DNA from 3 places in the Sporosarcina sp. FA15 genome. Region 1 is predicted to be linked to each of the others. Evidence: riboswitches for the same ligand, from Rfam matches in the RefSeq annotation. Region 1 holds a riboswitch; each other region holds the start of a gene.
What was found. Region 1 has a riboswitch for lysine ahead of dapA (4-hydroxy-tetrahydrodipicolinate synthase). Riboswitches for the same ligand answer to the same signal wherever they lie in the genome.
Positions count from the first base shown of each region.

Region 2: linked by a shared signal. The riboswitch ahead of ACP8HG_RS21880 (Na+/H+ antiporter NhaC family protein) and the one ahead of dapA (4-hydroxy-tetrahydrodipicolinate synthase) in region 1 are both predicted to bind lysine.
Region 3: linked by a shared signal. The riboswitch ahead of ACP8HG_RS02975 (aspartate kinase) and the one ahead of dapA (4-hydroxy-tetrahydrodipicolinate synthase) in region 1 are both predicted to bind lysine.

Region 1 covers NZ_CP188818.1:4,229,355-4,236,613, forward strand. The annotation lists gene pstA (phosphate ABC transporter permease PstA) at 1-714, shown strand, start outside; gene pstB (phosphate ABC transporter ATP-binding protein PstB) at 791-1,561, shown strand; gene phoU (phosphate signaling complex protein PhoU) at 1,581-2,234, shown strand; gene ACP8HG_RS20100 (DUF4256 domain-containing protein) at 2,350-2,916, shown strand; gene dapA (4-hydroxy-tetrahydrodipicolinate synthase) at 3,022-3,906, opposite strand; lysine riboswitch at 4,029-4,206, opposite strand; gene ACP8HG_RS20110 (M48 family metallopeptidase) at 4,804-5,457, shown strand; gene qoxA (cytochrome aa3 quinol oxidase subunit II) at 6,145-7,080, shown strand; gene qoxB (cytochrome aa3 quinol oxidase subunit I) at 7,140-7,259, shown strand, end outside.
Region 2 covers NZ_CP188818.1:4,569,107-4,576,365, reverse strand. The annotation lists gene ACP8HG_RS21895 (branched-chain amino acid ABC transporter permease) at 1-507, opposite strand, end outside; gene ACP8HG_RS21890 (branched-chain amino acid ABC transporter permease) at 521-1,396, opposite strand; gene ACP8HG_RS21885 (ABC transporter substrate-binding protein) at 1,530-2,723, opposite strand; gene ACP8HG_RS21880 (Na+/H+ antiporter NhaC family protein) at 3,123-4,694, opposite strand; lysine riboswitch at 4,838-5,019, opposite strand; gene yunB (sporulation protein YunB) at 5,075-5,836, opposite strand; gene ACP8HG_RS21870 (bifunctional metallophosphatase/5'-nucleotidase) at 5,878-7,254, opposite strand; gene ACP8HG_RS21865 (sulfite exporter TauE/SafE family protein) at 7,258-7,259, opposite strand, start outside.
Region 3 covers NZ_CP188818.1:612,492-619,750, forward strand. The annotation lists gene uvrC (excinuclease ABC subunit UvrC) at 1-1,617, shown strand, start outside; lysine riboswitch at 1,667-1,846, shown strand; gene ACP8HG_RS02975 (aspartate kinase) at 1,938-3,155, shown strand; gene ACP8HG_RS02980 (YslB family protein) at 3,666-4,082, opposite strand; gene ACP8HG_RS02985 (succinate dehydrogenase cytochrome b558 subunit) at 4,320-4,928, shown strand; gene sdhA (succinate dehydrogenase flavoprotein subunit) at 5,049-6,803, shown strand; gene sdhB (succinate dehydrogenase iron-sulfur subunit) at 6,809-7,259, shown strand, end outside.

The sequences.
Region 1 (7,259 bases):
ATCAGCTTCGATTTCATCTTTGGCGATTATTCACCAACTGGAGGCGGCGGTATTTGGCCAATGATTGTAACAACGGTCTACACAATTGTTATTTCATTGATCATCGCAACACCCATTGGGATATTAGCGGCCGTTTACTTGCAAGAATACGCGAAACAAGGGCGTTTGGTAAGAATCATACGTTTTGCAACAGAAAGTTTGACAGGAATCCCCTCGATTATTTACGGTTTGTTTGGGGCAGTATTCTTTGTAACAACCTTAAAGTTAGGTATGTCCATTATTGCTGCTTCATTAACATTAACGATTATTGTTTTGCCTGTCATCATCCGAACAACAGAAGAAGCATTGAAAACAGTACCGGCTTCCTATCGTGAAGGTTCGTTAGCACTTGGGACAACGAAGCTACAAACCTTATATAAGGTGATTTTACCTAATGCCATGCCGGGGATTTTATCGGGTATCATCCTCTCTGTTGGACGAATTGTTGGCGAGTCAGCTGCTATTTTCTTAACAGCCGGAACTGTTGCTGCCATGCCAAATGGAATCTTTTCATCGGCTCGAACGTTAACGGTTCATTCCTATTTAGTCACACAAGAATCGGGAGACATTGAACTTGCTGCAGCAGTGGGGATCGTCTTAATCGTTCTCATTTTGATCATCAACCTTTCAGCAACCTACATATCAAAAAAGTTAAACAAAGGAACCAACAAATAAGGAGTGCTTATCAATGAGTACAGCAGTAATGGAACCAGCAATCACACAAAATCAAGTAGGAAAGGTATTTGCGCATATGGAGCAACATAAAGTAGGTACATCGAAAATTAATGTAACGGATTTGAATTTATTCTATGGTGAGAAACAAGCGCTGTTCGGCGTCGATCTTGCTATTCGTGCAAATGAGGTTACTGCTTTAATCGGTCCTTCAGGTTGTGGCAAATCCACTTTTTTACGAACATTAAACCGAATGAATGATTTAATTGATGGTGTGAAAATTACAGGTGAAGTTGTCATTGATCATGAAAAAATTTATAATTCAAGTGATGTAATTAAATTACGCACAAAAGTGGGAATGGTATTTCAAAAACCAAATTTATTCCCAATGAGCATTTACGATAATGTTGCCTATGGTCCAAAGGGGCAAGGCATAAAAAATAAAAAAGAATTAAATCGAATTGTGGAAGAAAGTTTACGCGGAGCCGCGATTTGGGAAGAGGTAAAAGACCGTCTTAAAACATCAGCACTAGGTTTGTCTGGTGGTCAGCAACAACGTGTTTGCATTGCACGTGCCATTGCGATGAAACCAGATGTTATATTAATGGATGAGCCTACTTCCGCACTAGATCCAATTTCTACGTTAAAAGTCGAAGAACTAATCACGAAATTGAAAAAAGATTATACGATTGTTATTGTTACTCATAACATGCAACAAGCTGCACGAATCTCTGATAAAACAGCATTTTTCTTAAATGGAGAAGTTGTTGAATACGATGATACAGATAATATTTTCTCTACGCCAAAAGATCAAAGAACCGAAGATTATGTCACAGGTCGATTCGGATAACAGGGGGTAACAAAGGATCATGCGTGAAAACTTCGAGAAAAATTTAGAGGAATTAAAAAGTAAAATCACCGAAATGGGTGAACTATCAATTATTGCCTTAGAAAAATCAGTTAAAGCCTTGAAAATACAAGATGTTGAAATTGCTATAAAAACCATGGAGGGAGATACAGCAATAGATAAACTTGAAGTGGAAATTAACCAGTTTGCAATCTGGATTATGGCAAAAGAAGCGCCTATTTCAAGGGATTTACGCGAAATTATTGGTGTACTTAAAATTTCGTCTGAAATTGAACGGATTGCGGATTTTGCCGTAAATATTGCAAAATCAACCATTAAGATTGGTCAAACAACATCTTTACTGGAAATCACACATGTAGAAAAGATGAAAGACATATCAATTGAAATGCTCCGAAAAGCACTCCAATCTTTTTTAGAGGAAAATATGGTACTTGCTAAAGAAGTTGGCGACTTAGAGGATGAAGTGGATCAATGCAGTCGTGAAAACTATAAAAAACTGACTACGTATCTAAGTGAACATCCAGAAGAAACAAATCAGCTTGTCCAATTATTATTTGTAAATCGTTATCTTGAAAGAACAGCAGACCATATCACAAATATCGCTGAAAGCGCAGCATATTTGATTAAAGGTCAAATATATGATTTCAATTCATAAAATAAAAACGGAGGAGAAAAATGAAAAATTTTCTCCTCCGTTTTTATTTAAGGTAGCTCGTAATAAAAATTAAGAGTATTCTATACATAATAAAAAAATAGGGGAGGAAACTAGTATGACAAAGAGAAACAAGGAGTTGTCACTAGAACAACGTGAAGAATTACTCGAAATATTGAAAGCTCGTTTTGAGAAAAACATGAATCGCCATAAAGAACTTGAATGGAGTAAAGTCCAAGCGAAGTTGGAAGCGAATACTGAAAAACTATGGTCGCTTAATGAGTTGGAAATAACCGGTGGTGAACCGGATGTTGTTGGTCATGATAAAAAGTCGGGCGAATATATTTTTTATGACTGTTCAATAGAAAGCCCTAAAGGCCGTAGAAGTGTTTGTTACGACCTAGAAGCGTTGGAGTCAAGAAAAAAGCATAAACCAGAAAATAATGCTCTTGATATGGCTTCCGACATGGGCATTGAGCTTTTAACGGAAGAACAATACCGGGAGTTGCAGGAACTTGGAAAGTTCGATATGAAAACATCGAGTTGGGTGCAAACACCTGCCAATATTAGAAAACTCGGAGGGGCTATCTTTTGTGATTGGCGCTACGACACTGTCTTTGTGTATCACAATGGAGCAGAATCCTACTATGCTGCCAGGGGGTTCCGTGGCTCGCTGAGGGTCTAAATTTTGCACCCACTAAGCTTATAGACGATGAGATAGAGTGAGGGGTGCCAGGTTCTTATTGATTTGTGAATTGTTTTAGAACCTGGTACCTGTCACAATGGTTTATTAAAAAATTACTTTTTCATGGATATTTAGTGCTTGTTGTAGTGAACTTAGTTGTTCATCGTTTAAAGGAATCATAGGTAAGCGGACACCACCGACAGGGATTCCTTTTAAATTCAAAGCTGCTTTTACAGGTGATGGATTTGGAGCAGCAAAAAGTGCTTTCATTATAGGTAGTAGTCTACGATGATCCTTAGCGGCCTCTTGAATATTGCCGCTTTTGAAATGTTCAACCATCGTTTGCATTTCATTTCCTATAACATGGGATGCTACAGAAATAACACCTGTTCCACCAATTGATAACACTGGAATTGTTAAACCATCATCACCGCTATACAATGAAAAATCTTCAGGTGTATGAGTAATAATTTCGACCATCGCATCTAAATCACCGCTTGCCTCTTTAATAGAAACGATATTAGGTATTTTTGAAAGGCGAATGACTGTTTCAGCAGATATGTTGACAACACTGCGTCCGGGAACATTATAAAGTATAATCGGTAAAGATGTGACCTCCGAAATTGTCTTAAAGTGTTGATATAATCCTTCTTGAGATGGGTTGTTATAGTATGGCGCAACGAGCATAATACCATCGACACCTACATCTTCTGCAAGTATTGTTAGTTCAATTGATCCTTTTGTGTTGTTCGAGCCTGTACCAGCAATCACCGGAACTCTGCCATTCACAACGTCCACTGTAAACTTGAATAATTTGACCTTTTCTTCTTCTGTTAACGTCGGAGACTCTCCTGTTGTACCAGATACCACTAAGCCATCTGTTCCATTAGCAATTAAATAATTAATTAAGTTTTTTGTAGCTTGAAAATCAATTTCACCATTTTCATCAAAAGGAGTCACCATAGCAGTTAATACTTGTCCGAAATTCATTATTTCTCCACATCCTATAATTTATTTTAAAAAAATAGAGGAAGAAGGGCAGTTAGTGAATGAACGCAAAAAAGCAACAACAAGGGCTCGTTGTTGCAGTAGAAATAATAAATTATTTCTTTGCATAAGATAGCCCTCCATATAGTTTCCTATATGACAATTCTGTGTTTATTCAACACAGAACCAGCTTCAAGAAAATGAGATTCTCTCCACTTCGGCAAATTCCCCTTTCCACAAATGTCACAGGATCTCATCATCCTCCACGTGTGTACTGATGGTCTTTGCGCCTCTATCCTTACTTCAAAATTTTTGAAATAAGTGAATTTCTAATTAGACAAACCTTACCTCTATTCTAACGCAATTGCAAGGGAAAGGTGCCGAGTTCTAGAAAGGTTCTGAATTTAATGGGGACTTGATATTCTTTTAAATGTTATTTCGTCTGTTGATGACCCATTTATTTGAATAAAGTACTAGTGAGAAGGGCTTGATGACCTTCATTTTCACTGGACTATTTCCGGCACTCTTGCACGTTGTATAATGTGCTTCTTGCTTACTTTTAAGAAAGACTATGCATCTAATCATGTGATGCCTAATAGAAAGTGACACTTCTTTACTATTAAAATAGAGAAAATCATAAAGAAAGTTTCAGCCGCCAAAATTATATCTTTGGCGGATTATATTCAGATAAGAAGTCCCACTATTCTTTCGTCCCAAAAAGCAGTTGTACATGTAGCGCCTGTATTACTCTACGGAGCGTTTGTTGCCAGAATGGTTAATACACACTAAGATGAATGTATCAGGAAGTGAATCGATGGATTGTGGCTAAGAATAGAAAGACAATAGTGGATCAGTTAATAAACAAGGGTTGAGAATAAATGTATAAAGGTGATGCTTGTTATGAAGGTTGAAATTGAAAATGAAATTATAGAATTTAATGTTCAGTATGGAAATAGGAAGAAGCTAGCCATTCAGATAGATTCGTTTGGTTTCATAACTGTTAAAGCTCCAAATGACACAAGTAAAGAAATGATTGTCAGTGCCATTGAGAGCAAAGGGAAAAGGATACTAGAGAAAATACATGAAATTGAAGTAGCTCGAGAAGCCCCTAAGGCAAGAGAGTATCACGCTCAAGGGAAGTTTTTATACCTTGGGAAAGACCGTTTTCTTCATGAGTTAATAGATAGTAGTGAGTTAAATGAAGAGGTACTTAAAAGAAATCTCAAGAAGTTCTATATCGCCAGCTGTAGGACGATTATAGAAGAACGGATAAAAATATATCAAAAACAACTAAAAGTAAAGCCTAAAATCATCGAAATAGTAGAGTCTAGAGCCAAGTGGGGTAGTTGTAGTTCGGATAAAAAGCTAACTTTTAATTATCGTCTAGCTATGGCTCCGGTTGAAGTCATCGATTATGTGATAATCCATGAACTTTGTCATATACTTCATATGAATCATGATCGCTCATTTTGGAGACGTGTCGGAAGTATTATGCCGGATTATAAAGAGAAGGAAGAGTATTTGGCGAGGCATGGGTATTCAATGTCACTTTAATAAACACGTCCACATTTAGAGAAAATGTGGACGTGTTTTTATGTTCAAAAGCTGATACTCTCTTGCCTCCTGAGTGTATCTTTGGGGGCGTTTTATTATAAGATTCATGTATTGCAATAGGTACTAGGTTAAAAACAATTCCCAATTGTTTTTAACCTAGTACCTTTTTTGTGTCCAGTATTCGACTCAATAACAAATCACTTAATCCTCTCGGTACTCAAATTATTATTAATTGATTTGATGTTTGGCATGTTATTAATAATGTGAAACGAAAATGCATTCTAGAAAGAAGTGTTTTTTGTGTGGTAACGAGTAATTGAATACGAATGTAATTGATTCCAATACGGGTTTTAATTAAATTATTTCTTTCAGGATTTGTAAGGTGAGAAAAGCCTGAATTAATAAGGGGTGAATAACATATTTTTTCAGTAATCAGACTATAACACATTTAATAATAATAAGGTATTCATTATTTTTATATAAACGAAAAGTGAACTTGTTGAACGTTTTGTGACGTAATTACTAGCCTTTCGGTGAAGAATTGATGAAGTTTTGATGAAGTTCACTTTAGGTAATTGTTTTTAGTATTTCATTATAATAAGATGAAAATATGTTGTGAGAGTAACCGACTAATATGTTTTTTATTATGCTACTAAAGCTTATAGAGTAAAAGAAAGGGGTACCTTCATGAGAATGAAATGGACTTTTTTAGGTTTGGTTATCAGTATTATCGCAGTGTTAGCTGGCTGTGAACCAGTAATGGTTATGGATCCAAAAGGGCCGCAAGCTGAAACGATTTCTAATGTTATTTGGATTTCGATTGCTACCATGGCGTTGGTTGTGGTCGTGGTTTTCGGTATGTTGGCATACATCGTAATAAAATATCGTGCGTCGAAACAGAGTGCAGATTATGAGCCCCCACATATCGAAGGTAATCCGGTGGTTGAAGCGATTATTGTTGGTATTCCGGTTCTGATTATCATTTTCCTTTCAATCATCACTGTCAAATCCACTTATGAAGTTGAGGCGACACCAAAGGGTTATGAAGGTCAAAAGCCATTGGTTGTTTATGCATCTTCCTCTGACTGGAAATGGCATTTCAGTTATCCGGAAGAAAATATCGAAACTGTTAACTATTTGTATATCCCAACAGATCGACCGTTGGAATTTAGACTTTACTCATACGGACCCATCACGAGTTTTTGGATTCCACAACTTGGCGGACAAAAATATGCAATGTCGGACATGGTGACCACGTTACATTTGGCAGCTAGCGTTCCGGGAGAATACATGGGGAGAAATGCAAACTTTAGCGGTAAAGGGTTCGCTGAGAATATATTCCATGTGGAAGCGATGCCTGAATCGGAATTCGATAAATGGGTAGAAGAAGTGAAAGCGACTGCGGATACTCTTACTGAGGAGAGATTTGAAGAGTTATTAGAACCGGGTCATCTTGGCCAATTAACGTTTAATAAAACTCACTTGGAATTCTCACCGGCTCCAGAAGGGGAGCATGGGGGACATCAACATGGATCAAGTAATTCCGATGATAAAGCAAAAAAAGACGAATCTGCCGATGTTGATGGTGGATCAGACATGGGACATACGGAACATCAACATTAAAATTTCCAAACAAATCACTTTGCATATAGAGTCTAATTTTTGAGAGGAGTCATAGAAGTATGGAGTACTTTGATCGTTTTGCGATTCCACATCCAAGTCCTGCGATTTACGCATCAATGGTTGCCATTGGCCTAACCATGATTGCGATTCTCTTCGGATTAACATATTTTAAAAAATGG
Region 2 (7,259 bases), 340 kb from region 1:
AAAATTGACGATAACTACTATTGTAACGAAAAGACAGATAAACGCAGAGGTCCATGTAGTTAAATGCGTCACTTGCATCCCTGCCGCTCCACCTACATATTCAATATTCAAGAAAACAATACGAATGATTTCCGCAAATCCAAGTGTAGCAATTGCTAGATAATCGCCGCGTAGCCGTAAACTTGGAATCCCAATGATTAGCCCTGCAATTGTAGCAATAACCCCTGCCGCTAAAATTGCAACTGGAAATGGCAGTTGGAATTTCATCGTCACGATTGCCGAAATATAGGCTCCCACTGCTAGGAATCCTGCATGACCAAGTGAAAACTGTCCTGTAACACCAATTACTAAGTGCAAACTGACGGCCAACATAATATTAATTGCCATAAAGATTAATGTATTAGAATGAAAATCATTTAATATACCTACACTTATGAGCACTTGAATAACCGTATAAACGATTAGAGATGAAGCAATAAATGACCAAAACTGTTTTGACTTTTTCATGATATTGTTTCACCTACACTTTCTCACGTGTATTTTTACCAAAGAGTCCCGACGGTTTGAAGATGAGTATTAAAATCAAAATGACGAATGCCGCAGCATCTCTCCAAAGAGAGAAACCAAGCGCACTGACAAATGTTTCTACTACTCCAAGCACAAGACCTCCAGCCATGGCTCCGGGAATAATTCCAATTCCACCAAGGACAGCTGCGACGAATGCTTTCAAACCAGGAATAATACCCATTAACGGGTCAATCTTTGTATAATAAATACCGAAAATAACGCCCGCTGCACCAGCCAAAGCTGATCCAATCGCAAACGTAGCCGAGATTGTGTTGTCAACATTAATTCCCATCAGCTTAGCTGCTTCAGCATCATAGGAAACAGCTCGCATCGCTTTTCCGATTTTCGTTTTATGTACAACAAATTGAAGAATGATCATCAATGTGACAGAAACAGAAAGAATTAGGATTGACTGACTGCTTATTTGAGCACCGAAAAAATCAAATGATTTATTGCGTAGTACTTCTGGATACGCATTAGGTTGCGCACCACGCATATAAATGACACCATTTTGAATAAGAAGTGACACCCCAATTGCAGTAATCAACGCCGCGATTCTTGTCGCATTTCGTAATCTTTTGTAGGCTATTCGTTCGATAAGAACGCCAATAACTGCGCAGGAAGCCATTGATAATAGTAGGGCAGGGATGAATCCAAGACCCCAACCCGCGATGGAGTAATACCCAATAAATGCACCAATCATAAAGATTTCACCATGTGCGAAGTTTATGAGTTTGATAATTCCATAAACCATTGTATAGCCTAGTGCAATTAACGCATAAATACTGCCGAGTGAAATACCGTTTATTAGCTGTTGTAACCATTCCATTAACTTTTCACTCCTTTTCCAGCTTTAAAATAAGGCTTAAAAAAGGAATGAGGGGAGGACATCCTCCCTCCATTCCTACAGTTTTAACTTCATTCAGCAGAAGTTTACCACTTCTATTAGTTGCGTGATTGATTTAAGGATTAACTTTTGTATTGAAGACTTGTTCGCCGTCTTTGTATTCAAGAATAGTAGCCGATTTGACAGGGTGATGGTTTTCATCAACCGAATACAAGCCAGTTACAAGCTCAAGATCTTTTGTTTCAGCTAGAGCATCTTTAATCTTCACAGAATCTGGACCGCCTGCACGTTTAATAGCATCAGCTAATAGATAAACCGTGTCATAACCAAGGGCATTAAATGCGTCAGGTGATTTACTATATTTGTCATTGAACTTTTTGTTGAATTCTTGAATGATACCGTCTGGATCTTCAGATGAATAGTGATTTGTTGTAAATGTGTTATTCAATGCTTCTGCACCGGCAAGTTCAAGTAGAATTGGAGAATCCCAACCATCTGCTCCCATAAGTGGAACAGTGATACCCATTTCACGAGCCTGTTTAACAATCAATCCTACTTCTTCATAGTATCCAGGGATGAAAATGAATTCAGGATTTGCTGCTTTAATGCGTGTAAGAGTTGAACGGAAATCAGAATCTTTACCTACGTAAGATTCTTCAGCAACAATTTTACCACCTGCAGCTTCAAAATCTTTTTTGAACGATGATGCAAGACCTTTTGAATAATCGCTTGCATTATCAGAGAAAATCGCTACGTTTTTAACACCAAGATCATTCGCTGCAAAGTTTGCTGCAACCGTTCCTTGGAATGGGTCAATAAATGACGTACGGAATACGAATTCATTAACGTCCCCGTTATCTTTAACTGTTACGTTCGGGCTTGTCCCAGATGGGCTGATAAGTGGAGTTTTGTTGCCATTAGCGATTTCAGCCTGTGCAACAGTAGCACCACTTGTAGCTGCTCCGATGATTGCAATTACTTTATCCTGAGTGATCAATTTAAGCGCTGCACTCGTTGCTTCGGCAGGCTCAGACTTATTATCGACTTTGACAAGTTCAATTTCCTTGCCATCAATACCGCCTGCAGCGTTAATTTCTTCAACTGCAAGTTCAATTCCCGATAGTTCGGAAGTACCGTAAGAGGCAACAGCACCTGATAATTCAAGGTTGACTCCGATTTTAATCGTATCGCCGCCCTTAGATCCACCTGTGCTTTCTTCCTCAGCTTTGTCCCCTGCACCACACCCTGCCAACAATCCGACTGCTAGAGCGGAAGCGGCAAATACACTTGCAAACTTTTTCAATTTCATATAAAATCCCCCTTTTGATTGATACTTCCGACAATTTAAATCGAACTAGTACGACAAACGATTTAGCATTCCGAAAGATATCATTTTGTTTCCGCTTACATGCTTATTGTAAAACAAACTTTCTATTCGGTCTATAGAGAGTTTTCAGTTCTCATCTTTCGAAGTTTAATTTCTTCGAATAAGTCTAACAGTTAATAGAAAGATCAGTTATACAATATCATCCTTTCCTAATACTTTTAACTAATCATTGAATGGAAGTTCACCATTTTCTGATTACTTTAGTCTTAACGCCTAGTATATATACCTATCTGACTATTGTCAAAACATTTTTTTGTTAGAAAACTATTTTAAACATAATAAAGAAGCGGTAAAAAGTTCACCGCTTCCAATCATTTACTATTATAAAGACAGCTGTGTTGCCTCTTTTTTAGCTTTCATCGTCCAAACAGAAAACAATACTACAAGAATAACAATAACACCAACTAGACCTATCCATATGGAGCCTGTGATACCTAAGATGATATAGCCCATTGTGGCCACCAATGCACAGATTAATGCATAAGGAAACTGTGTCGCAACGTGATCTATATGGTTACAGCCTGCACCTGTAGAAGATAGAATCGTTGTGTCAGAAATCGGTGAAGCATGATCGCCGAAAACTGCTCCCGCAAGTACTGCTGCAAGTGCTGGCAGTAACATTTCCGGTGCCGCGTCAATCATTATGGTTCCTGCAATCGGCATAAGAATACCAAATGACCCCCATGAGCTACCTGTCGAAAAGGCCATAATACAAGCAAGGATAAACATGATGACCGGCAGGAATGAAACCGATATATTCGATTTCAACACAAGCTCTGATAAATATAAGCCTGTTTCCAATTTTCCTATCAGGAATGATAATGACCATGCAAAAATAAGAATCAGCACAGGTGGCATCATTGCTTTCAATCCATTTATAAAGGCACTGCCAATAAGAGAATAGCTTGCCGTTTCATTATTTTTCATCTGTTGCATATATAATACTACCGCTATTAGCGTGGCGATAATTCCACCCGACAGTAATGCAAGAGAGACATCCGTATTTTCAAAAATTGACAAAAGGCTCATTGATCCGCCGGCTAAATAACCTGTCCAAATCATAACCGCAAATGTCACTGCAACAAGTGTGACGATTGGTGCGACTAAATCCCGAACGCGGCCATGTGCGTGTACTGGGAAGTCTTCTTTTAACTGACCTGGAATTGTTTTAGCAGGATCAAATAATTGACCTGTTTCTGTAGCAAGTTGTTCATGTTTCTTCATTTCGAATAGATCGAAATTGGTCCACGCAAGGAAAAACACCATTGCAAGTGTTGCAATAACGTAAAAATTCATAGGCGCCATCATAATGAAGGCAGATAGTGGTGAATAGCTAATCGCTGCAGCACCACCAAATATAAGTGCAAGTTGGCCTATTAAAAAGGCACCCCAACTTGAAATTGGTGAAATGACACAAATCGGTGCTGAGGTTGAATCGATGAAATAAGCTAGTTTTGCTCTTGAAACTCGATGCTGATCTGTAATCGGACGAGCAATTTGGCCAACTGCCAATGCATTGAAATAGTCATCCACAAAAATAGCTATACCGAGAAATACTGTGAGCAGTTTTGCACCACGTTTTGTTTTGATGTGCCGCACTGCCCATTCTGCAAATGCCCTGCTTCCACCGGATAAACTAACAAATGCAGTGATAACCCCTAATAGAAGGATGAAAAGGATAATGTAAATGTTCCCTGTATTCAGTCCACCATCCCAAAATGTAGCCTTAACTGACTCCAATAAATTTTTTAATGATTCAACAGGTCCGAACGACGCCGCCAGCAGAGCACCTGAGACTATTCCTGCTCCGAGCGACAACAGCACCCGTTTAGTTGCAAACACCATAATAATTGCGATTAGTGGTGGTAAAATTGATACCCATGTTCCTATCATCTACTATTCCTCCATTTAGTCGGGTTGAGGCCCTGTATAGGGGGAATAAAAAAACGGCTACTAATTACACTCAGCAGAGTGCATCAGGAGCCGGCTTTATCTACGTTTCGTTTGTTGGATAACTAATACTGCTTATCTAACTCACGACTTGTAGCTCATCATACATGTTCAAAAATGTATGACAGTGTTATCCCTATTCGGAATAACCCCAGCCTGATAGATCCCGACGATCTTACCAAACTTCGGCAAAGCTTCCTTTTACACACGGTCATCGGTGTCAATCTCGCGTGTGTGACTAATAAGCAATGCAGCCTCTACCCAATCGATATTTCAATCCTCTACTAGCCTATCAGTTATCCACACCATTTTCAAGTCCCTTTTCATTCCTCTATCGCGGGAGGGGCTGGAACTTCGACCGATGGCGGATCCCCACCACCAGTCGTATAGATTTGAGGTACTGTTGATTGAATTAGTCCCATAGCTACCGGAATCTTCTGTGTCACTACACTTTGCTTTGTTGCAAGTGGGACAATGATTTGGACATTTACTGTTAATAATATATTCACTTCAACAACGGCATTGTTAATACCAAATTCACTAATTTTTGTATCTATAGTCGCTTGTACTTGACCAATGACATGAAAACGAATCGGTATTTTAGGCCCTAAGTTCCCTAGTAGTGGAATATTTGCCGCTTGAGCAAGAGGGACAAAAAAGACAATTCCCTCTTCACGTTTCATTGCTTGCGAATCAAATTCTATCTCATCTGTTGGTAATAAAGCTAGATTGCCCGCTTCAGCCTGTTGAAGATGGGACTCGACAAGACCATGTGTCTCCGCTAATACTCTGTTGATGATTTCAGTGTTGAATTTCACCATCCCTTTAGAATCGTTCGGGACGTTTACAATGATATCATTGACATCAAGTACATTGGCAGTCCTGGAATTGATGGCTTTATTGATAACATGGGCCGCGATTTTTTCTGTCTGTACCTCTGCATATTGAATATAAATTGGGGCAAGCCTTGCATTAATAATGTAAATAAAAAGGGCAATTGCGATAAGAATTGCAGGAATAAGAAGGGGTAACAATTTGCGTTTTTTCTTCCTGGATTTTCTAGTAACTTGGCCGTGAAATCTCAAGACGACTCCTCCTACTATACGTTATGCAGGAAGGTAGTCGTTCATTCTTTAATTAGTGTGGTTCCGTACCAACCAAGCACATCCCTGATTAATTCAGGCATATAGTACTCTATTTCTGCATGTTTAAGCGATGGAAAGAAAAAACCGAAAGTAAACATATCCAGTGTTGCAAGTGTATATTTTTGACCTGATACAACCTCCCGATTGCCCGCAAAAAGCTGATCATTTCTATTTTTATAAAGTCTTTCATGAATCATCGCACCCATTAACGAGCCACGGAAACCAAGTCCTTTGATTTCAATTTGCGGCCACTCTTTCGTTAATGACAGCTCATAGACTTCTTTCAATTCTGATCCATCGAGTGTAATGAGACATAAATTGATTGGATGAGGTAGAAGTGAATGTAAATCCTCTTTTGTCACCCACCCCTTTTCGAGACTACCTAGAAATATTCCTGCGTTAAACATGGCACAATCCGCTTGAGAATACGCAATGAGCGCTCTACCAAAGAAAGAGGACAGCGAACTAACATCAAATAGATTTTGAGATAAGTGAGAAGGATTATAAAAAACTTGTTCCTCCATTGCCTGCTTTCCTATTTTGATTAGATCATTTACTTTTTCAATATCTTTTTCATTGCTTTCAATCGAATCTGTCCTGACAAGTGCCGCATCCATTTGTAAAAGTTCTTTAGCATCCGTGTTAAATTTCACAGTTACATGACCAACATACTCACCGTATTTACCTGTTGCAGCCAAAAGTGTATTACCAATCAATTTGCCGTCATGAAATAGATGATGCGTATGCGCGCCTAAAATGACATCGATTTCTGAACATTCTTCTGCAAGCTTTTCATCTTCATGGATTCCCATATGTGATAGACAAACAATTACATCCGTCTCAGCAGCAATGCTTTCAGCAACAAGCTTTAAATTTTGGCGAGGCGCCGTCACTTGCCAGCCGAGCTTCAAATAGAAGGCTTTATATTCTGCAGTAGCTCCTATAACACCAATTCTTGTCCCTTGCTCAGTAACGTAGATTCTATAAGGTAACAACCATTTTGGACGACTACCATCTTCTTCGTATAAATTACTTAGAATGACATGGAACTTGGCATCCTTATAAAGAGTAGATAAAGCCTCTTTCGACATGGTAATTCCTTCGTTGTTGCCGATTGTTACCGCATCATAGCCTGCTTCATTCAACAATCGGATGTTTCCTTGACCTTTCGTCCCTTCCGTAAATGGATGAGAACGATCAACGTGATCTCCGATGTCAAAATGATAACAAGCATCTCCTTCTATTAAATGCTCGCGCTTTTTGTCACAAAGAAGCCTACTAATTTGCGGCCAGCTTTCAAAATGACTGTGGATATCATTTGTATGATAGAAATGAATTGTTTCAACCTTGTGATTCATATGTC
Region 3 (7,259 bases), 1.0 Mb from region 1:
ATCATAGACTTTGAATATATTGTCACTTCAACCAACCTGGAAGCGCTTGTCCTCGAGTTGAACCTTATCAAACAGTATGATCCGAAATATAATATCATGTTAAAAGATGATAAGACCTATCCATACTTAAAATTAACGGCAGAGCGTCATCCGAAACTAATCATTACGAGACAAGTGAAAAAAGACAAAGGGAAATACTTCGGTCCGTATCCTCATGCTTTTGCCGCCGGTGAAACGAAAAAGTTGCTTGACCGGCTCTATCCTTATCGAAAATGTCATACGATGCCTGATCGGGTCTGTTTGTATTACCATCTTGGCCAGTGCCTCGCCCCTTGTGTCAATGAAGTGGAATTGGAAACGTACAAGGAAATGGTTGATGATATTACCCGCTTTTTGAATGGCGGCTATAAAAGTGTGAAAAAAGAATTGACGGAAAAAATGGCTGCAGCTGCGGAGAATTTGGAGTTTGAGCGCGCGAAAGAATACCGCGATCAGATTGTTAATATTGAAGCGATTATGGAAAAACAGGCGATGACGATGAGTGATTTCACTGATCGTGATGTCTTCGGATTTGCTGTGGACAATGGATGGATGTGTGTTCAAGTCTTTTTCGTCCGTCAGGGAAAGCTAATTGAACGGGATGTATCGCTATTCCCGGTTTATCAAGAACCGGAAGAAGAACTGCTAACGTTCATCGGACAATTTTACGGTAAGTCCCAACATTTAATCCCGAAAGAAATCTTGTTGCCTCAGGGAATGGATAGTGAAATCGTCCGTCAACTTCTAGATGTCAATGTCTTCATTCCGCAGCGCGGTAAAAAGAAAGATCTCGTCCATCTAGCCATCAAGAATGCCGAGATATCATTGAAAGAAAAGTTCCAACTTATTGAACGACAAGAACTTCGTACAATTGGCGCATGTGAAGAACTTGGCAAGGCGATGAATATCACCATACCGTACCGTATTGAGGCATTTGATAATTCACATATGTACGGTTCAGATGCCGTCTCTGCAATGGTGTCATTCCTTGATGGGAAACCGAACCGTAAAGACTACCGAAAGTATAAGACGAAGACTGCAGCTGCACACGATGACTACGCGGCGATGCGTGAGGTTGTAAGGCGGCGTTATATCCGTGTGCTAAAGGATGATTTGCCATTACCTGACCTAATCGTTATAGATGGTGGTAAAGGTCATATGGAAGCGGCCAGGGAAATCATTGAAGATGAGTTGAACTTGTCGATTCCAATTGCTGGACTTGCGAAGGACGATAAACACCAGACGGCGCAACTTCTCTATGGCAATCCGATTGAAATGATCCCGCTAAAGAGAACGAGTGAAGCGTTTTACTTGTTACAGCGAATTCAAGACGAGGTGCACAGGTTTGCAATTACTTTCCACAGGCAACGGCGCGAAACTAATTCATTGACATCAGCGCTCGATGGATTACCAGGCGTCGGACCGAAACGGAAAACATTATTACTTAAACACTTTGAATCTATGAAAAAGATTCGTGAAGCATCCGTTGAAGAGCTGCAACAAGCGGGCTTGCCGAAGGTGGTTGCGGAATCAGTGGAAACGTATTTCCGTGAAGAGGCATTGCGAGAAGAGAAGTAATGTGATAGAGTGAACGCACTGAGTTTTTTCACTAAAAAATTGCATATGTAGTGAAGATAGAGGTGCGGATACCAATAGTAAATCTCCGGAAGGCGGCAGCCTGATGAACGGGATTGAAAGGAGTATTCGCCGAAGCGGACCAATCGGCTGTCACGATTGTCCTGCTGGATTTCCATTGAATAAATGGAAGTCTGTCAGGTATAAAAATACCTGGAGAGCTATCTGAACGGGGCGGCTCTTCGGCGAGCGCTCCAATCGGACCGGCTCTCATACTTATGAGGGCCGTTTTTGCGTTCAGGGGGAAATTGGAGGGAATAATTATGGAACGAATTGTAATGAAATTTGGTGGCACATCAGTTGCGAACCCCGAGAGGATTGCACGCGCTGCAAAGCTTGTACAAGGTGAAGTAAGTCGGGGGAATCAAGTTGCGGTTATCGTCTCTGCAATGGGGAAAACAACGGATGATCTTCTAAAGCTCGCCGTGGAAGTTAATCCGAAAGCGGGCCGCCGCGAACTTGATATGCTACTTGCGACAGGTGAGCAAGTAACAGCATCCCTTTTAGCGATGGCAATTGCGGCACAAGGTTTGGAGGCTCGCTCATATACAGGGTGGCAAGCGGGTGTAACGACAGAGTCAGTTCACGGCAATGCGCGAATCGAGCAAGTCCATGCAGATAAGGTTGTATCGACGCTTGAATCGGGTGCTGTTGCAGTGATTACCGGCTTTCAAGGTGCTGACAGCTCAGGTGAGTTGACAACACTTGGTCGCGGGGGATCTGATACAAGTGCTGTGGCGATTGCGATTGCAATAGATGCAGCTATCTGTGATATTTACACAGATGTTGAAGGGGTATTTACGACAGATCCAAGATTAATTGGACAAGCGAAGAAACTTGAGGAAATATCATATGATGAAATGCTTGAAATCGCCAATTTAGGAGCAGGAGTACTTCACCCAAGAGCGGTTGAGTTTGCCAAGAACCATCAAATGCCGCTTCGGGTCAGACCTGCACATATGGAAGGTGAAGGAACGATTATCAAGGAGGAAATTGATTTGGAAAACAATTTAATTGTTCGGGGCATCGCCTTTGAAAGAGATATCATTCGGATTACAGTTATGTATGACGTTCCATACAATAGCTCGCTTGCGAATATATTCACTGCACTTGCGGATCACCATGTTAACGTCGATATTATCGTCCAGACAATTATGGAAGGCGTACAGCCGTCTGTGTCATTTTCCATTAAGAAAGAGGATTTTGCAGAAGCTATTAATGTTTTGGAGACGGAAAAAGAAGCTCTTGGTTACAACAGAGCCGACTTTGAAGTGGGTCTTGCGAAAGTTTCAATCGTTGGAAGTGGAATGGTATCCAACCCAGGAGTCGCTGCTCAAATGTTTGAGATACTCCGTAGTGCTTCAGTTCCTGTGAAAATGGTTAGTACGTCTGAAATCAAGGTATCCGTTGTCATTCCAGAATCCGATATGGAAATAGCGGTAGCGGCGCTTCATAAACAATTCGGGTTAGACAACGACTGAAATAATTTTTTTGTCTATTGGTTAACCATTTTATTGCAAGTGCCTGAAGACAAAGGGCACTCTATCACTTTTAATAAAGCCTTCCTTGCAAATTTTAGCTAAGACTATACAAGTTACAGTGCAATTCCATATAGAAAGTGACACTTCCTTAAAATCAAAAAGGGAATGCTATATAGATGGATTCAGCAGCCAAAATTCCATCTTTGGCTGCTCTATTATGGATTGGAAAGTGCTTATTCATTCGTTCCCAAAAACCCCTCATGCGATTAACGAGAAAACTGCGAGAGGTGCAACCCAACGGTAACTATACATAGGGTGTTTCATCATGAAAATAAGCAGTAATTTACTGGTTATTTTTAGTTATATATGTTGACATAAAGAAACCTCTGAACAACGCACGGCGCATGGAGATGCCTTCGCTGGAGATCATATAGAATCAATAGTTCAACATATATAGATTAGTTGTATGAAAAAGAAGATGCGCCCGATTTAAAGGATGCATCTTCTTTTTCATGCCTCAACTTTCGTTTTTAAGTCCCATTTGACTTGGAAATGGATGAGACCATCCTTTGCGTTAAATTCTCCGTAGCACTCAGTGAGCAGTCCACTAAATTTCTGGTACTGTTGTGCAATGAAACCGGCTTCAAGTTGGCAAGATCTGTTTTGGGCATTTGTAGCGAAATCATTTTTTAAAGAATAAAAAGCCTCGTCTTTCAACGTCTTTTCAAGATGAAGTGGTCCCCATCCGGCTTCTTGAAAGAACTCAGGAAGTTCATCAATACCAAAAATCGGGAATTTTCGAGCTACTTCTTTTCCGGCCCAATAAAGGATTTCATCTTCATGTTTCCCGAGGATACTTGGCAACACGTGATCTCGTAAAATTTCATAGCCAAAACGGGTTGGTGAATCATATGTAGTATTTTCCAATCGAATATGCAACCCTTTCGGTTAAATGATAGCGTTAATGAATCCAAGAGAATAATAATATATTAAATTCGGGCGTGTCGAAAAGCCCACATCGTCTTGACCTCTTCAAAACTGAGGAGTACAATGGTTATGTCATAATATTGTACCACGAAGAGGTACGTCGTCAACGGTCGCTTCATGTCGAAATGATGACAGAGGCGCACTGAAGGACTCAGTTAATAAAGGAGGGTAAAAGACTTGTCGAGAGAATCAGATTTTTATTTGCGTCGTCTTCATTCACTGCTCGGAATCATTCCAGTGGGGCTTTTTGTTGCCCAACACTTAGTGATTAACCATTTTGCCACACGCGGTCCAGAGGCATTCAACACTGCATCCAATTTCATGGGTAACTTACCGTTCGTATTGTTTCTTGAATGGTTCATCATCTACATCCCACTTATGTTCCATGCGTTCTATGGTGTGTACATAGCTTTCACAGCGAAAAATAACGTAAAGCGTTACGGGACTTTCCGGAACTGGATGTTTATGCTACAACGTATTACGGGAGTATTCCTAGTCGTGTTCATCGCATGGCACATCTTCCAAACAAGAGTTCAAAAAGCATTGGGAGATGAAGTTGATTACGATATGATGGCTGACATCTTATCGAGTCCATTCATGCTTGCGTTCTACATTGCAGGTGTCCTTGCAGCTACATTCCACTTGGCGAACGGCGTTTGGTCATTCCTAGTAAGCTGGGGAATTACACAATCTCCACGTTCACAAACCATCGTTACGTATATCTCGATGGCAATATTCCTAGTGCTTTCTGTAATCGGTATACAAGCACTACTTGCATTTGTTTAATTTGAATCAGCAGAAATCCCTGCTGATTCAAATTTGGACGCAATTACGCCGAGGCGTAATTGAATAACAACTTAACTAAATGACTACGAGATCACCTATAATTTGAGGAGTGAAACAATAATGGCAAAAAGCAGATTGATTGTCGTCGGCGGTGGACTAGCCGGCCTGATGGCAACTATCAAAGCCGCTGAAGAAGGTACGCCGGTTGACTTGTTCTCCATTGTTCCGGTTAAACGTTCCCACTCTGTATGTGCACAAGGCGGCATTAATGGTGCAGTAAATACAAAAGGGGAAGGCGACTCACCTGACATTCATTTCGATGACTCTGTATACGGCGGAGACTTCCTTGCGAATCAACCACCAGTTAAGGCAATGACGGATGCAGCACCAGGAATCATTAGTCTATTGGACCGGATGGGCGTTATGTTCAACCGTACGCCAGAAGGATTGTTGGATTTCCGACGTTTCGGAGGTACAATGCATCACCGTACGGCTTTCGCTGGTGCGACGACAGGACAGCAGCTCCTTTACGCATTAGACGAGCAAGTTCGAAGTCATGAAGTTGCTGGACTTGTGACGAAATACGAACACTGGGAATTCCTTGGTGTTATTCTTGATGAAGAAGGCGTTTGTCGCGGTATTAAAGCGCAAAACATGAAAACGATGGAGATTCAAGCCTTTAAAGGTGATGCAGTCATTATGGCAACAGGTGGACCTGGAATCATTTTCGGGAAAACGACAAACTCTGTCATCAATACAGGTTCTGCAGCTTCTATCGTTTATCAGCAAGGTGCACACTACGCGAATGGTGAATTTATCCAAATTCACCCAACAGCAATTCCAGGAGACGATAAACTGCGTCTTATGAGTGAATCGGCACGTGGTGAAGGTGGACGTGTCTGGACTTATAAAGACGGCAAGCCTTGGTACTTCCTTGAAGAAAAGTATCCGGATTACGGTAACCTAGTACCGCGTGATATCGCAACACGTGAAATATTTGACGTTTGTGTTAACCAAAAACTTGGTATCAACGGTGAAAACATGGTGTATCTGGACCTTTCCCATAAGGATCCAAAAGAGCTTGATATTAAGCTTGGTGGAATCATCGAAATCTATGAGAAATTCACAGGCGACGATCCACGTAAATTACCGATGAAAATCTTCCCGGCTGTCCACTATTCAATGGGCGGACTATGGGTTGACTATAATCAGCAAACAAGTATTCCAGGTCTATTCGCGGCGGGTGAATGTGATTATTCACAGCACGGTGCAAACCGTCTTGGCGCAAACTCACTCCTTTCAGCAATTTACGGCGGTATGGTCGCAGGACCGAACGCTATTCATTACATGAAAGGTTTGAAACGTTCTGTAGTGGACCTTCCTTCTACAATCTTCGACGCAGCAGTGAAAGAAGAGCAGCAGAAGTGGGATGATACGCTTAAAATGAACGGTACTGAAAACGCTTATGTTCTTCATAAAGAACTTGGCGAATGGATGACTGATAACGTAACAGTAGTTCGTTACAATGACAGACTACAAGCGACAGACGATAAAATCGTTGAGCTTCTTGAGCGTTATGAAAACATCAACATTACGGATACACAACTATGGTCTAACCAAGGTGCAACATTTACGCGTCAACTGAAAAACATGCTATACTTGGCTCGTGTTATTACTCTTGGTGCACTTAACCGTAATGAAAGCCGTGGAGCCCATTACAAACCGGACTTCCCGAATCGTGATGATGAGAACTTCTTGAAAACGACAATGGCGAAATTCGATGGACATTCTGCACCAATCTTCCATTATGAAGAAGTAGATGTTTCCTTGATTCCACCACGTACACGCGATTACTCCGCGAAGAAAGGAGATTGACCTAAATGAGCGAGAACAATACGGCAGTACAAGAACGTGAACAGCAGACGTCACAGAAAACGGTTCGTTTTGAAATTCGACGTCAGGATACTGCTGAATCACAACCTTATTGGGAAAGTTTTGAATTAGAATATAGACCGAATATGAACGTCATTTCTGCTTTAATGGAAATTCGTCGTAACCCGGTCAACGCAGAAGGTAAGCAAACAACACCAGTTAACTGGGAAATGAGCTGTTTGGAAGAGGTTTGTGGGGCATGTTCAATGGTTATCAACGGACGTCCACGCCAATCTTGTACGGCACTTGTAGATCAGTTTACACAGCCGATTAAACTTGAACCAATGAAGACATTCCCAGTCGTTCGCGACTTGATTGTTGACAGAGAATTCATGTTTGATTCGTTGAAAAAAATTAAGGCATGGGTTCCGATTGACGGCACGTATGACCTTGGTGAAG